Regions from separate parts of the Rhizobium sp. 9140 genome, predicted to be linked through region 1. Evidence: predicted binding sites of a transcription regulator. Region 1 holds the regulator's gene; each other region holds the start of a gene.
What was found. The regulator LexA, encoded in region 1, represses DNA repair genes until DNA is damaged. The targets are predictions, from matches to a motif close to TGTTCNNNNTGTGTTCNG.
Positions count from the first base shown of each region.

Region 2: parE (DNA topoisomerase IV subunit B) is a predicted target of LexA. The motif match lies at 2,996-3,013, and genes of this name have one in related genera.
Region 3: GA0004734_RS03905 (YifB family Mg chelatase-like AAA ATPase) is a predicted target of LexA. The motif match lies at 2,166-2,183, and genes of this name have one in related genera.

Region 1 covers NZ_FJUR01000001.1:2,395,067-2,400,638, reverse strand. Annotated here, with positions in the region: gene uvrA (excinuclease ABC subunit UvrA) at 1-1,646, opposite strand, end outside; gene GA0004734_RS11330 (single-stranded DNA-binding protein) at 1,966-2,502, shown strand; gene lexA (transcriptional repressor LexA) at 2,775-3,491, shown strand; gene GA0004734_RS11320 (hypothetical protein) at 4,532-4,864, opposite strand; tRNA gene GA0004734_RS11315 (tRNA-Cys) at 5,540-5,572, opposite strand, start outside.
Region 2 covers NZ_FJUR01000001.1:2,209,084-2,214,655, forward strand. Annotated here, with positions in the region: gene GA0004734_RS10420 (hypothetical protein) at 1-41, opposite strand, end outside; gene GA0004734_RS10425 (GNAT family N-acetyltransferase) at 265-723, shown strand; gene parE (DNA topoisomerase IV subunit B) at 752-2,872, opposite strand; gene GA0004734_RS10435 (phospholipase) at 3,018-3,914, shown strand; gene GA0004734_RS10440 (UbiA family prenyltransferase) at 4,043-5,485, shown strand; gene GA0004734_RS10445 (FAD-binding oxidoreductase) at 5,506-5,572, shown strand, end outside.
Region 3 covers NZ_FJUR01000001.1:864,103-869,674, forward strand. Annotated here, with positions in the region: gene GA0004734_RS03890 (hypothetical protein) at 1-305, opposite strand, end outside; gene GA0004734_RS03895 (cupin domain-containing protein) at 490-1,014, shown strand; gene gshB (glutathione synthase) at 1,142-2,101, shown strand; gene GA0004734_RS03905 (YifB family Mg chelatase-like AAA ATPase) at 2,240-3,772, shown strand; gene queC (7-cyano-7-deazaguanine synthase QueC) at 3,970-4,686, shown strand; gene GA0004734_RS03915 (hypothetical protein) at 4,809-5,078, opposite strand; gene GA0004734_RS03920 (hypothetical protein) at 5,170-5,433, opposite strand.

The DNA.
Region 1 (5,572 bases):
AGCCGGGCATTATCGCGCTGATGCAGCCCGATCGACGGTTCGTCCAGCACATAGAGGACGCCTGTCAAGCCGGAACCGATCTGCGAGGCGAGCCGGATGCGCTGGCTCTCGCCACCCGACAGCGTCCCGGAATTTCGTGACAAGCTCAGATAATCCAGCCCGACATCGTTCAGGAATCGCAGCCGATCACGGATCTCTTTCAGGATACGGACGGCGATCTCGTTCTGCTTGTCCGTCAGACGCACAGGCAGATCCTCGAACCAGTCGCGCGCAACACGGATCGACATGTTCGTGACCTCGCCGATATGAAGGCGATCGATCTTGACCGCCAACGCTTCGGGCTTCAGCCTGAAGCCCTTGCAGGCGGGGCAGGGGGCCGCCGACATATAGCGCTCGATTTCCTCACGCGCCCAGGCCGACTCGGTTTCCTTCCAGCGCCGCTCAAGATTGGGAACGATGCCTTCGAACGTCTTCGTGGTGTTGTAGGAGCGCGCGCCGTCCGCATATTGAAAGACGATCTTGTCGTCCGTGCCGCGCAGGATCGCCTTCTTCGCAGAGTCCGACAGTTCAGCCCAAGTGTTGCTCAACTTGAAGTTAAACGCCCTGCCGAGCGCTTCCAAAGTTTGATTGTAATAGGGGGAGGAGGATTTGGCCCAGGGGGCGATCGCACCGTTCTTCAGCGTTCGATCATGCTCCGGCACGATCAGCGCCTCATCGATCTTCTGCTGGCTGCCGAGACCATCGCAGGTCGGGCAGGCGCCGAAGGGATTGTTGAACGAAAACAGTCGGGGCTCGATCTCCGAAATCGTGAAGCCGGAAACGGGGCAGGCAAACTTTTCCGAGAACAGCACGCGCTCATGCGTCTCGTTCAGCGATTTGTTGGCGGAACCGCCGGCGGATGTCTCCTTCTCCGGCAGCGGCTTGTCGGCAAATTCCGCAATCGCCAAGCCATCCGCAAGCCGCAGTGAGGTCTCCAGACTGTCCGCAAGTCTTGCCGCGATATCGCCGCGCACCACCAATCTGTCGACGACCACATCGATGTCATGCTTGTACTTCTTGTCGAGCGCGGGAACATCGGCAATCTCGTAGAACTGACCATCCACCTTGACGCGCTGAAAGCCCTTCTTCATGAGCTCCGCGAGTTCTTTCTTGTACTCGCCCTTTCGCCCTCGGATCATCGGCGCGAGAATGTATAGGCGCGCACCTTCCTCCATCCCTAGAACGCGATCGACCATCTGACTGACCGTCTGGCTCTCGATCGGCAGACCTGTCGCCGGCGAATAGGGCACGCCAACGCGCGCAAACAAAAGGCGCATGTAGTCGTAAATCTCGGTGACCGTTCCCACCGTCGAGCGCGGATTTTTCGACGTCGTCTTCTGCTCGATGGAAATCGCCGGCGACAGGCCTTCGATCAAATCGACGTCCGGCTTCTGCATCATCTCGAGGAACTGTCGGGCATAGGCCGAAAGGCTCTCGACGTAGCGGCGCTGCCCTTCGGCATAGATCGTATCGAATGCGAGCGACGACTTCCCGGAGCCGGAGAGGCCCGTCATCACGATCAGCTTGTTGCGCGGCAGATCGAGATCGACGCCCTTCAGATTGTGCTCCCGCGCACCGCGGATCGAAATGGTCTTGAATTCGCTCATGGTCGGACGCTCTGCTTGGGGACGAAGCCCTTACTTAAGATCATTACTTCATATGTCGAGGCGTGTTTTCGGGAAACCGCTATTCCTTTGTCGCGGTGAACCGCTGTCTGTTGTCACAACAAACCCCAGTCTGTGATCCCCTCTGCGGCCTGGAAAGGCCTCGCTTGACAGGATCATACCCAAGACATAGAACAAATAAAGAACAAATTTGTAAACTGTTGTGGATTGCTGCTGGCCGAGGGCGAAATGCCGCGTTCAACAGCGTAGACTTGGCACACGATGCGGATCGTTGAGCCGCTTTTAGGAGACAGGGAAAAAGATGGCTGGTAGCGTCAACAAGGTGATCCTCATCGGCAACGTCGGGGCGGACCCGGAGATTCGGCGGACACAGGATGGCAAGCCGATCGCAAACCTGCGCATCGCGACATCCGAAAGCTGGCGTGACCGGAACTCCGGTGAGCGGCGCGAGAAAACGGAGTGGCACACCGTCGTGGTCTTCAACGAAGGCCTATGCAAGGTCGTAGAGCAATATGTAAAGAAGGGCGCCAAGCTGTATCTGGAGGGTGCGCTGCAGACCCGCAAGTGGCAGGACAAGGACGGAAACGACCGTTACTCCACGGAAGTGGTGCTCCAGGGCTTCAACTCGACGCTGACGATGCTTGACGGTCGCGATGGTGGAGGCAGCGGTGGCGGTGGCGGAAGCCGTGGCAGCTCGGAATATGGTGGCGGAAGCGGTGGGGCAAACTACGGCGACGATTACGATCGCCCCGCCCAGTCCTCGGGTGCCCGATCGGGTAGCACCGGCGGATCAAGCGGCGGCTTCTCTCGCGACCTGGATGACGATATCCCGTTCTGATTCGCGCAAGGTTGCCGCGGGTTGATACCTAAATTCGATGTCTCTTTCGCGCCGTCATGGGTAAGCTCATGGCGGCGTTGCTATTGTGAAGCTGAGGGAGGTTGTGCGTCGCCAACAGTTCCTCTTTTCGTGGAGTTCAAAAGCAACGCTTACGACGAGCGCCCGCTGTTGATCCTTCCAGATGTGGTTTAACCACAATGCCACTTGCAGAACACATGAGGAACATATAACACTGTTCTTGCTTTGTTTCGTGACTCTGGAGTCGATTGATTATGCTGACCCGCAAGCAACAGGAACTGTTGATTTTCATTCATGAGCGCATGAAGGAATCGGGTGTTCCCCCCTCATTCGATGAAATGAAGGATGCACTGGATCTCGCGTCCAAGTCCGGCATTCACCGGCTGATCACGGCCCTTGAAGAGCGCGGATTCATCCGGCGCCTGCCCAACCGGGCACGAGCGCTTGAGGTCATCAAGCTGCCTGACGCGTATCTGGCGGCAGTCCCGCCCAAGCGCGGTTTTTCGCCGAGCGTGATCCAAGGAAGCAGGGGAAGCTCCGCACCTGACAATGCGCTGAAGTCAGCGGCTGAGGTTGGCAACGACAATAGCGTGTCGGTTCCGGTGATGGGGCGCATTGCCGCGGGCGTCCCGATTTCCGCCATCCAGAACAATACGCACGATATCTCCGTTCCCGCCTTTATGATCGGCAATGGCGAGCACTACGCTTTGGAAGTCCGAGGCGACTCGATGATCGAAGCGGGTATTCTGGACGGTGACACCGTGATCATCCGGAATGCCAACAGTGCCAGCCCCGGTGAGATCGTCGTTGCCCTCGTGGATGACGAGGAAGCGACCCTTAAGCGTTTCCGCCGCAAGGGCGCCTCTGTTGCTCTTGAAGCAGCCAATCCAGCGTATGAGACACGAATTTTCGGCCCAGAACGCGTGAAGGTGCAGGGAAAGCTCGTCGGCTTGATTCGCCGTTACCAGTAAGAGGCGAGGACGTCGCCATCGGGAGGATTGATCGAAGTCTTGTTGTCCTTAGGTTCCTGCATATGGAGCTTTTGCAGCGTGCTTGTTAAGGTTCAGGTTTTCCACGGTCCTGGTTGATGACTGTCCCGGCGACAACAGACAAAATCGTAACCGTCACATTTTGCAAATGGAAGATTTGAGGGTTGAGCCATCAGCCTCCTTGTCAGTCCGGCCTTGAGCCGGAGCTTGGCTACCTGACGTCCGTGAGATGAGGAGACACGTTTGAGCGCGCGGACGTGACGTCGCTGGATGCCGCATCCAGTAGGGGATGACGAAGGGGTCATTGGTGGCTCATGAAATCTCGTGGTGTGAGATCTGAGCAAATCTTCGTCATTTATTAAGTTACCAACCGGCCGGAAATTTGCGCCACCTGTCGTCCTGTTCGTAAACAATTAGGCGGAACGCGTTCAGTTCTGAGGCTTGCCAGCTTTAACGATATCTGCACGTGAAAGTCTATGGAACTGCATGGACAGGCCGGCGTTTACCGGGTGAACACAGCGGAGGCGAGCATGTCTGGAATATTGCAAATATTTCGGGCAGTCATTTTTGACCTTTAGGAAGGTGGCTTTGTGGGAGGTGCGATGTTGTGAGTATGCACAACCCCAGACGAAGTTCCGGATTTGGCAAAAGACTGTTTGTAGCCGACACAGAAACTACTTGGTTTTCTAGTCCGGGTGAAGCGGTGGCAGGTAAAAACCAATCAAATCTCTGCCTTGCCGAATTACGGTCGGGTTAGAGATTTCAATTCGCTTTTTTTGGTGTTGCTTACAGCCTATTTACGAGAAACGCGCATTCTTATGCGATAAGGACGTCATTATGAGAATGATTTTTGTCGGGATGCTTGCATCCGTCCTCAGTATACTTGTGATCAAATATGCAAACAACGATCTGGGAAACAGTGTCCTGTTGACGACTGTCGGAGCAGCTAGCTCGCTGTAATATCCGGGCATGTCGGCCAGCTACTCCGATATATTAAAGGCGTTATTCGAACATCGGGCTCATCATTCGTGGATGGTGTAGGACCCCATTTCGCATAAATTTTGCTTGTCCTCCGTCGTTGCGAGATCTGAACCCTCTTCGAATTCGAAACGCATGTCGTAGTTACAAACGTCTCTACCGTCTGCAATCGTGAGCTCGATTGTCTCACCGGGATTGAGAACCTGCTCGCCGAACACGTCTCCCTCCCAATCACTAACACCGACAGGTGACGTGTAGAATCGCGTGAGAACGGATGTCGTGCTGTTCTTCAATGTGAACACAAGATCCTCGGCCTGCGCTGCCCCGGACATAAAAATGGCGCTGATGATAATCGCGCCTGTCGTAGTGATTTTCATTGTTCCCCCCGTAAATCTAATATGTCGCCAATGGATTGACGATGAAGGGATATTACCGAGTCTCTTGTCGGATTCAACTGGATTGTGGACGTTTGATAAACAGACGAGCGCTGTTCAAACGTGCTGCAATTTCCGAATGCGCGTTCTCACCATCATTCATGCAGCAGTTCGGCCGTTATCTTGCACGCCAAACAGATGTAAAGATTGCGCAGCGCATTCATTTCGAAATCTGCGGCGTTCCACTGACTGGCAGCGCTCGCCTACGTTCGGAGAATGCAAACTGGACGGCCGCCGTGATCTCGTGGCAACGACGTGACGTCAATCTGTCGCCCGACCCCGTTCTTGAATTAACGGCAGTCGCGTCCGAGCCCCTTTTGCCAGAACAAATACGCTGCGTCCACCGTGCGTGTCGTTGAAGATCACACTAGACCATAGTGTTCAGGTGGAAGACGGCGAGCGATGGCCGAGTATGCTGCTGTTCGCCAAGCGAACACTGCGTAGCCCGAGCCACCGCTGGTATCGAGCTAGGCCCAGGAGTGGTCTTGCAATGAGAGGGCAGAAAGTAAACGGATCGCCACACCGCATTTCCGTGTAACGGAGCTTTAAGCGGCCAGATTGCCACACCTAAGAAACTGCAGGCATTTTCAGGCCGTTACAGGTGCATGAAAGGTGCGTTGGAGGCCTCGCCCGGAATTGAACCGGGGTGCA
Region 2 (5,572 bases), 190 kb from region 1:
CATCCGAGAATCGTCATCACGACAAGCGCTGCAGTCACCATGATCTGTTCTCTCTCCTGTTTCGAAGACGATGGTAAACAAATCGTAGCTCGGAATTATGGCGCGAACATCCCAGCGGTCATCGATTTCGTTTTGGCTTCACCGCAGCACGCACAAGCCGTCATCGTACCCTCTGGATCGCTGTCAGAATCGGTATAGAAACAGCTGAAGCAGCTTTTGCTGCTCTTCACCTTGCAGATTCTCTTTCTCAGGAAACGAAGCCAAGTGACTCTGGACATTCGAAAAGAACCCCCGCGTCAACCTGACGTCATCGATCTTCTCAACCAGTCGGACGCCTACGCCCAGTCGCTTTACCCGGCGGAGAGCAACCATCTGGTCGATCTTGAGACGCTGGAAAAGCCGGAAGTCTCGTTTCTCGTCGCGCGGCATGACGGCGCCATCATCGGCTGCTGCGCGCTGGTGGCGGCCGGTGATGGCAGCGGCGAGATCAAGCGGATGTTCGTCGACCCGAAGGCGCGTGGCATGCGCGCAGGACGGTCTCTCCTGGACGCGATCGAGCAGACCGCGCGGGACACCGGACTGACGACGGTCCGGCTCGAAACCGGGATCTACCAGCCGGAAGCCATCAGTCTTTACCGCAAGGCGGGCTACCGCGACATCGAGCCGTTCGGAAGCTACAAGCCCGATCCGCTCAGCCTTTTCATGGAAAAGATCGTCGCCTGATCAAAAGGGACGGACACAACGTTGCCGATCAGATGTCGAGGTTTTCGGCGAAGACAGCCCGTTCCTGGATGAAGCGGAAGCGGGCTTCCGGTTTGGTTCCCATGAGATTGTCCACAGCGTCGCGCGTTCCCTCGAAATCGACATCATCGATGGAGACCTTGAGGAGCGTGCGCTTTGCCGGATCCATCGTCGTTTCTTTCAACTGCGCCGGCATCATCTCGCCAAGGCCCTTGAAGCGTCCGATCTCGACCTTGCCGCGGCCGGTAAATTCCTTCTCCATCAGCTCGACCCGGTGGATGTCGTCACGCGCATAGAGCGTCCTCGTCCCCTGCGTCATGCGATAAAGCGGGGGCACCGCGAGATAGAGATGACCGCCGCGAATCAGTTCCGGCATTTCCTGATAGAAGAAGGTGATCAGCAGCGAGGCGATATGCGCTCCGTCCACGTCGGCATCGGTCATCACGATGACGCGGTCGTAGCGCAGGTCTTCCTGACGATATTTCGACCGCGTGCCGCAACCGAGCGCCTGCACGAGATCGGAGATCTGCTGGTTTGCGCCCAGCTTTTCGCGACCGGCGCTGGCGACGTTGAGGATCTTGCCGCGCAGCGGCAGGATCGCCTGGTTGGAGCGGTTGCGCGCCTGCTTGGCCGAGCCACCGGCCGAATCGCCTTCGACGATGAACAGTTCGGCACCCAGTGCCGAGTTCTGCGAGCAATCGGCAAGCTTGCCCGGCAGGCGCAGCTTGCGCACCGCGCTCTTGCGGGTCACTTCCTTTTCCTTGCGGCGTCGGACGCGCTCGTCTGCGCGCTCGATCACCCACTCCAGAAGCTTTGCCGCTTCCTGCGGATTGCCGGCGAGGAAATGGTCGAACGGATCGCGGATCGCGTTCTCGACGATGCGCTGCGCCTCGACCGTCGCGAGCTTGTCCTTGGTCTGACCGACGAACTCCGGCTCGCGGATGAACACGGACAGCATGCCGGCGGCGGAAATCATCACGTCGTCCGTGGTGACGATCGCCGCGCGCTTGTTCTGCGTCAGCTCCGCATAGGCCTTGAGACCCTTGGTCAGCGCGATGCGCAGGCCCGCTTCATGCGTCCCGCCCTCGGGCGTCGGAATGGTGTTGCAATAGGAGTGGACGACCGAATCGCCGCCATACCACGTCACGGCCCATTCGAGCGCGCCATGGCCGCCGGTCTTTTCCGTCTTGCCGGAGAAGATCTCGCGCGTCACCGTGAACTCGGAACCCATCGTCGCCTTGAGGTAATCCTTCAAGCCGCCGGGAAAGTGAAAGACCGCCTTGTCAGGCGTGTCCGTTCCCTCGACCAGCGCCGGATCGCACGACCAGCGGATCTCGACGCCACCGAAGAGATAGGCCTTGGAGCGGGCCATGCGGAAGAGCCGTGCCGGTTCGAACTTGGCGTGGGGGCCGAAGATTTCCGGGTCGGGATGGAAACGCACGCGGGTGCCGCGCCGGTTCTGTACGTCGCCCAGTTCCTCAAGGCCGCCCTGCGGGATGCCGCGAGAGAAACGCTGGCGATAGAGCCGCCGGTTGCGCGCGACTTCCACTTCCAGCACATCGGACAGTGCGTTGACGACCGACACGCCGACGCCATGCAGACCGCCGGATGTCTCGTAGACCTTGCTGTCGAATTTTCCGCCGGCATGGAGCACGGTCATGATCACTTCGAGCGTCGACTTGCCCGGAAATTTCGGATGGTTCTCGACCGGGATGCCGCGACCATTGTCGGTCACCGCGAGGCACCCTTCGGCGTCGAGATGGACGTCGATAAAATTGGCGTGGCCCGCCACGGCTTCGTCCATCGAGTTGTCGATGACTTCGGCGAACAGATGGTGCAACGCCTTCTCGTCCGTGCCACCGATATACATGCCGGGGCGACGGCGGACCGGCTCGAGGCCTTCAAGAACTTCGATAGCAGACGCGTTGTAATCGCCCGTGTCGGCCTTCAGCTGAGAGGCGGGGGTTCCCGGAGCACGCGTGGCTGCTTTCGGTTCCTCTGCCTTCGCCGGGGCGCCGGGTTTTGCATCCGCTGCCTTACCGGCAGACGACGTCGGGTCGAGCGTCTTCGGCTCGGAGGGCTTCCGGGGAGCGGGCGGTGTGTTCGCGAAAAGGTCGTTGCTGTCCGTCATCTGGTGCGTCAAACGTCTTTCGATGTGTCGGCTGATCCTGTAGGTCGGGCATCGCCTGTCCGTCGTCTGCCCGCCTCTTCATACAAGGGCCGGCCGTCCGGCGAAAGAGCCAAGCGCGCCAAAGAGATCAAAAAGGGAACAAGACATGGCCCGGTCCACACTTTCTTTGAAACGCATCGCCGCATCGCGCGCTCTTGCCCTGGTTTTTGCCCTTGCCATGGGCTTCACCGAGGCGGGCGCTGCGACGTTGAAGCCGTTCAAGGACGACCTTTTCGGATATGGTCGCATTCTGGAATCACGCGACGACGGAAACTGGCTGACGGTAGACTACGACGAGATGCGTGACATCAATGGCCGGGACGAGATCCCCGAACGACGCGTCAAGCGGCCCTATGTCTCTCTGGGAATCAAGCGCGTGCAGGCGAACGAGACCGTCGATATTGGCGGGCGCGGGCTCGATGTGTTCCGGGTGGGCGCACCGGAGAATGCCGCCTTCACGGTGATCTTCATTCACGGTCGCGGCGGCGACCGGCGGCTGGGCGCAAACGACTACTCCTTTGGCGGCAACTTCAATCGGCTAAAGAACCTCGCCGTGGAAAACGGCGGCGCCTATTACGCGCCAAGTGCCCGCTCTTTCGATACGGATGGCGCTGCGGATATTGCCGGGCTGATCGATGCGCTGGCGCGTCGTTCTCCCGGTCGCCCGATCATCCTGTCCTGCGCGTCGATGGGCAGCTTCCTCTGCTGGGGCGTCACGCGAAATGCCGCGGCGGTCAAGCAACTCTCGGGGATGATGATCATGGGCGGGGCGACCGATCCCGACTTCGGCAAGAGCGCGGCCTTCGCTCGCAAGATGCCCATGTTCTTCAGCCATGGCAGCGCGGATGGCACGTACAAAGCGGAGGATCAGGCTGCACTCTACGGGCGTCTGAGGAAGGGCGGCTACCCCACGCGCTTCGTCCTGTTCCAGACAGGCACGCACGGAACGCCGGTGAGGATGACAGACTGGCGGGATGCCATCAATTGGATCCTTTCGCGATAGATGCAACCTGAGCGATTTTCCCTTCATTAACCACCGATTGAAGTCCCAACCCTTTTGCAGGTCGTGTTCGTCTTTCGGAAAGCACGGCGTGACAGTCTCCCGGCAGTTGAAAAAACCGGGGTGCAATCATGGATGCGCGAACCGACACACGGCTTGTTCCGCTTTGCGTCGATTTGGATGGTACGCTTGTCGCAGCCGATACGCTGTGGGAAGGCGTCGCCGTCGTCCTGTTTCGCAATCCGCTGATGCTGTTCGCGCTCGTCGTCTGGGCGTTGCGGGGCAAAGCGCATCTCAAACACGAGGTCGCAGCCCGATCCGGACGCACGGGTGGCGACTGGCCCTATCGCCCCGAGGTGATGGAGCGGCTGCAGCGGGAGCGGGCGAGCGGCCGCGACATCGTCCTCGTCACCGGCGCCGCCGAACGGGTGGCGCTGGATGTCGCAGCCCATGCAGGCATCTTCACCGGCGTGCTGCATTCCTCATCCACCCACAACCTCACAAGCCATCGCAAGCGCGAGGAACTGGTCGCACGCTATGGCGAGGCCGGGTTCGACTACATGGGCAACAGCCGGGATGACGTGGCCGTGTTCGATGCCGCCCGCACGGCCATCGTCGTCGCACCGGATCGCGCAGCGGAAACATGGCGCCGCCGACATGGTGCCGAGCGTCTTGAGACCGGCACGATCGGTATCAAGGACACGCTGAAGTCCATTCGTATCCATCAATGGGCGAAGAATATTCTGATCGCCGTGCCGATGGCGCTGGATCATGACATCCTCCAGCAAGAAGCGCTGATCAACACGATCCTCGCCTTCTTTGCCTTCAGCTTCCTCGCCTCTGCGGTCTATGTCATCAACGACATCTCGGACCTGACGAATGACCGCCGCCATCCGAAGAAGCGGTTCCGGCCGCTGGCGAGCGGGCGCATGTCCGTCCCGACCGGCCTGGCACTCGCTGCAAGTCTCCTCATCGCCTCCGGCGCGCTGACGATGACGATGCCAGGAAACTTCATTCTGACACTTGGAATTTACCTCGCAATTACCACGGCGTACACATTTTTCCTAAAGCGGAAACTGCTGGTAGACGTCTTCACGCTGGCGGGCCTTTACACGATCCGCATCGTCGCAGGTGCGACGGCGACGGGAACGGAGCTTTCCTTCTGGCTTCTCGCCTTCTCGATCTTCTTCTTCCTCAGCCTTGCGCTGGTGAAACGCTATGTCGAGCTGGACGAGCATGGCGGCGAAGCCGGTGCGCAGGTTCCGGGGCGCGGCTATATGCAGGTCGATTTCGAGATGGTCGGCCAGGCCGGCGTTTCCTCGGCCTTCGCCTCCGCGCTCGTTCTCGCGCTCTACATCCACAGCGTCGAGATGCAGCAGATGTACAGCATGCCCGCCGCGCTCTGGCCGCTCTGCCCCATGGTCCTCTACATGCTGCTGCGCATCTGGATGCTCGCCCGACGTGGCGCGCTGCATGAGGATCCGGTCGTTTTCATCATGCGCGACTGGCGCAGCATCGCCACCATGGCCGCAGGCGGTGTGCTGGTGATGATCGGCGCGGTCGGTATTCAATGACGGGCGCGACGAAAACACCGATGGCCGTGAATTTCGACAGCTGGGGCCGCCTCGACACGCGCGGGCGCCATACCATCAGCCCGGATG
Region 3 (5,572 bases), 1.5 Mb from region 1:
TAGAGGCTGCCCGCCGCACCTTCCTGCGTCACGACGCCCGTCGTCACCTCGACCTCGACCGTGTTCCTGTAGCCCTGCACGAAGCTCGCATAGTCGCCGGCCGGCGGCTTGTCGCCGAAATAGGCATAGGCGCGCGCAAATTCCTTCCGCTCGATCGCGTTGTAGAGCGACCGGACGAGTTTCGCGCCGTCCGAACGATCGTCCACATAGGGTGCGTCCTGCGCGAATGCGGCCGGCGGCAACGTGAAGGTTCCGGTGAGCAAAGCGGCGGAAAGGGCGAGGGAGGCGAAGGCGCTGTGATGCATGGAGGGTCCCCGTGACGATGTCGCATCATCAATGGATGATGCCGCATCTTTAAGCCATCGACATGCGGCAAATTGACGACGACCTGTTTGCAATCGCTCAAATGCAAGCAATCCCTTCAATTCTGTCTTCGTGTCTTTTCGCTAATGTCCCTTTCAGGACAGGATCGATACCCGAGGGGATGACATGGCGCTGAAGATGCTTTTTGCGGAATTGATGGCGGTAGCCGTGCGGATCACGCCCGCTGCGCCGAGGCTCTTGCCGGTGAAACAGGTGGCCCGCAAGCAAGCGATGGTCGCATCGCCCGCGATGGACCTGCCCATGCTGCCGGCTCCGATCAATCCGGACTGGATCGTCGCCGGCGCGCCCGTCGCCCGTCTGGCAGAACATTCGCGCAGCCATGACGATGCCGCCGTGACCGCCATGTGGGACTGCACGGCCGGCGAGTTCAACTGGTATTTCGGCTGGGACGAGACGGTCGTCATCCTAGAAGGCGAGGTGCATGTGACGGCCGAGGACGGCACCGAAACGGTGCTGCGCGCCGGCGACATCGGCTTCTTCAACGGCGGCACCTGGGCGAACTGGCGCATCGAGACCTATGTCCGCAAGATCGCCTTTTGCCGCAAGAAGTTCCCCGAGCCCGTCGTCATGGCCTACCGCCTGCGCGACATGCTGCGTGGCGAAGCCCCCAAGGCGGCGCTTGCCGCCTGAGGCAGGCGTCTCGAACACGGCGACTTTCGCAGAAATGCGCGGCGTTCTGCCGTTGCGTTTGGCCAGCCGGCGTCTTACGTCATGAGGCCCGCCGGAGAAGAGGCGGGTCGATGACCGAGGGAAGACAATGGCAGCCACCAGGACGGCACTCCGGAATGTCGCGGTTCAGATGGACCACGTCTCCACCATCAATATTGCGGGCGATTCGACCTTTGCGATGAGCCTCGAGGCGCAGAACCGCGGCTACAGGCTGTTTCACTACACGCCGGACCGGCTGTCCCTGCGGGACGGGCAGGTTTACGCCACCGCGCAACAGATGACCCTGCGCGATGTGAAGGGCGATCATTTCACGCTCGGCGAGCCCGAGCGGCTGGATCTTTCCACCATGGACGTGGTGCTCCTGCGGCAGGATCCGCCCTTCGACATGGCCTACATCACCTCGACGCATCTGCTGGAGCGCATTCACCCGAAGACGCTGGTGGTGAACGACCCCGCCTGGGTGCGCAACTCGCCGGAAAAGATCTTCGTCACCGAATTTCCGGACCTGATGCCGAAGACGCTGATCACGCGCGACCCGGCCGAGATCGCGAAATTCCGCGAGGAGATGGGCGATATCATCCTGAAGCCGCTTTACGGCAATGGCGGCGCCGGCGTGTTCCACTCCACCCGCGACGACCGCAACATGTCCTCGCTTCTCGAAATGTTCGGGCAGATGTTCCGCGAACCCTTCATCGCGCAGGAATACCTGCCGGCGGTGCGCAAGGGCGACAAGCGCATCATTCTCGTCGATGGCGAACCCGTCGGCGCCATCAACCGCGTGCCGGCCGAACACGATGCCCGCTCCAACATGCATGCGGGCGGCAAGCCCGAGCCGACCGAACTGACGGCACGCGAGAGGGAGATCTGCGCCCGCATCAGCCCGGCCCTGCGCGAACGCGGCTTTCTCCTCGTGGGCATCGACGTCATCGGCGACGTCATGACCGAGATCAACGTGACGTCTCCGACCGGCATCCGCGAGGTCAGGAACTTCGGTGGCGCCAATATCGCCGGCCTGCTCTGGGACGCGATCGAGCGCAAGCGCGGCTGATAAACCGGCCGGGTTGCAATGTTTGCAACCACGCCGACATGGTCGATTGCAATCGTTCCGCCAATGTTCTTGTTTTATTCCGACCGCTGTTGTATGTGAGGAAAGTCTCATAAGGGCATCGATTGGAGTGGCGGGAATATGGTGGCACGGGTCAGCACGGTGGCGTTCCAGGGCATCGAGGGCGTTCTGGTCGATGTGCAGGTCATGGTCGCGCCCGGCAAGGTCGGTGTTCAGATCGTCGGCCTGCCGGACAAGGCTGTGGCCGAAAGCCGGGAACGGGTGCACGCGGCCCTTCACGCTTCCGGCCTGTCGCTGCCGCCCAAACGCGTGACGATCAATCTCGCCCCCGCCGACCTGCCGAAGGAGGGCAGCCATTTCGACCTCGCGATCGCGCTCGGGCTGATGGCGGCGCTCGGCGCCATTCCGTCGGATGCGCTGGCGGACTACGTCGTCATCGGCGAACTGAACCTCGACGGCACGATCGCGGCCGTTGCCGGCGCGCTGCCCGCCGCCATCGCTGCGAACGCCATCGGCAAGGGCCTTATCTGCCCGGCCGATAGCGGGCCGGAAGCGGCCTGGGCCGGTGCCGGGATCGATATTCTCGCGCCCCGCAGCCTGATCGCGCTTGCCAACCATTTTCGCGGCACGCAGGTGCTCACCCGGCCGGAACCGGCCATCCGCGCGACGGCGGCCAACTTGGCCGATCTCGCCGACATCAAGGGGCAGGAGAGCGCCAAGCGCGCGCTGGAAGTGGCGGCGGCCGGAAACCACAATTTGCTGATGGTCGGCCCGCCCGGCTCGGGCAAGTCGATGCTGGCATCGCGCCTGCCCTCCATCCTGCCGCCGCTGTCGCCAGGCGAGCTGCTGGAGGTCTCGATGATCCACTCCATCGCCGGGCAGTTGCCGGGCGGCAAGCTATCGGATCGCCGCCCGTTCCGCACCCCGCATCACTCCGCCACCATGGCGGCGCTTGTCGGCGGCGGGCTGCGCGCCCGGCCGGGCGAAGCGTCGCTCGCCCATAACGGCGTGCTGTTCCTCGACGAGTTCCCGGAGTTCACGCCGCAGGCGCTGGACGCGCTGCGCCAGCCGCTCGAAACCGGCGAGTGCATCATCGCGCGCGCCAATCACCGCGTCAGCTATCCCGCCTCTATCCAGCTGGTCGCCGCCATGAACCCGTGCCGCTGCGGCATGGCGGGGGAGCCGGGCCACAGCTGCGCGCGCGGGCCGCGTTGCGCCGGCGATTATCAGGCCCGCATCTCCGGCCCGCTGATGGACCGGATTGACATCCGCATCCATGTTCCCGCGGTGTCCGCAGCCGACCTGATCCGCCCGGCGACGGCCGAAACCAGTGCTGTCGTCGCGGCGCGCGTGGCCCATGCGCGGGCGCTCCAGATCGACCGCTTCATCGCCTTCGGCATGCCGAAGATCACCTCCAACGCGCGCTGTACCACGTCGATGATCGAGACGCTGGCCGAACCCGATGCCGGCGGCCTCCAGCTTCTGCGCGAGGCGGCCGAACGGATGACGTTTTCCGCACGCGCCTACCACCGCGTCCTCAAGGTCGCCCGGACGCTGGCCGACCTCGACGCCCGCCCGACGGTCGGCCGCATCCACATCGCCGAAGCCATCTCCTACCGTATCGCCGGAGATCGCATGACCAGTGCCGCGTGAGGAGAGCGGCGGCGGCAGCGGGATCGTTTCAGTGACCGGAATGCCATTCAAGAACGCAGGCCTTGGAAAAACATGAGACGCGCGAACTTTATCCCCGCGGGAAAATGCGGCAGTGTACGCTTGTCGAGGACAGCGCAGTTGCGCCACGTCCAATGCCGGTCGCAGCCCCACCCGGTCAAAACAAGGGAACGCTTTTCATGAAAACGCTCGTCGTCTGCTCCGGCGGACTGGATTCCGTCACGCTCGCCCATCACGTGGCGCGCAACCATCATCTCGCCGGTCTCGTGTCCTTCGACTATGGCCAGCGTCATCGCCGGGAGCTGGACTTCGCGGCCGAGGCGGCGCGGCGGCTCGATGTGCCCCATCATCTCATCGACATCGGGCCGATCGGCGCGCATCTGACCGGCTCGGCGCTGACGGACGATATCGCGGTGCCGGACGGGCATTATGCAGAGGAGACGATGAAGGCGACGGTGGTGCCGAACCGCAATGCCATCATGCTCACGATCGCCTTCGGCCTCGCTGCGGCACAGAAGCTCGATGCCGTCGCGGTCGCGGTGCATGGCGGCGACCACTTCATCTACCCCGATTGCCGGCCCGATTTCATCCGGTCGTTCCAGACCATGCAGAACCACGCGCTGGACGGCTATGCCGCGGTGACGCTCTACGCACCCTATGTCGAACGCTCGAAAGCCGACATCGTGACGGACGGTGCCGAAAACGGCACGCCGTTCGCGCGGACATGGTCCTGCTACAAGGGCGGGGAGGTGCATTGCGGTCGGTGCGGCACCTGCGTGGAACGACGCGAAGCCTTTCATCTTGCCGGCGTCGCGGACCCCACGCCCTACGAGGATGCCGATTTCTGGCGAGAGGCCTGCGGGGTCGGGCGGTTCGTGGCGCAAGAGGTCCGCTGACGTTCGGAGAATTTCCGGCCGAAGCGGGATCGCTTCGGCGTCGGACGATGCGGCAAAACAACTGCGCCCGTCAAAACGGGAACCGCAGTGATGCCGTTCCCGCCCCGTCGTCTCGGGTCGGATCACTGAAGCGTCGGCGGCTCGTCGTCTCCGAAGAAGGAGCGGATGCCTTCGCGGGCGACGGTCGCGAGAAACTCGTCGAAGGCTTCGCGGTCGGTCGGGAAGGGGTCTTCCCACTCGGTCACGTCCTCTTCCTGCGTCAGCACCAGCATCTGCCAGTCGAGATTCGTGCCGGCCGGTCGCGAGATATCGACCAGAACGGTCACGCCGTCTTCGGTGAACTCGCCGGACAGTTCCGAATACTCCATTTCCGGTTCATTATCGTTCGACATCGGTCCTCGCCACTCTCAATCCTGTCATCATCCTACCGCAACGTCGCGGGAAGGATATGCTGCCGCGTATGTCCTTCGGGACATCCATATGTCAAATGCCGCCCGGCACCGTCGCGATCGACGGATCGGCAACCGCCGCCAGCATCTCGATGTCGCGGGTCCGGATCTCCGGCGTGACCTCGCTTTGCCGGATCGAGAACCACGCCTTCAACGCATCGACAGCACCGCCATGCGGCTGCGGATAGGACGGAAGACCCAGAACCCATCCGCGCAGGATGTCGCGGTCCGTCCGTCCCTTTTCATATTGCTGCTGCATGCGCCGAACGGCGGCCGTCAGATCTTCGTGTGTTTTCACAAAGGCGCACCGATCGAAAGGTCTGTGGTTGATGTCACTCTGGTCTACCGTGGTCCATGCCGCGTCAGGCGGCTCTGGTCCGAAACACTACTGCATAATTCCCGAAACCGGAATCGATTTCAGGAAACATCGCCCGATG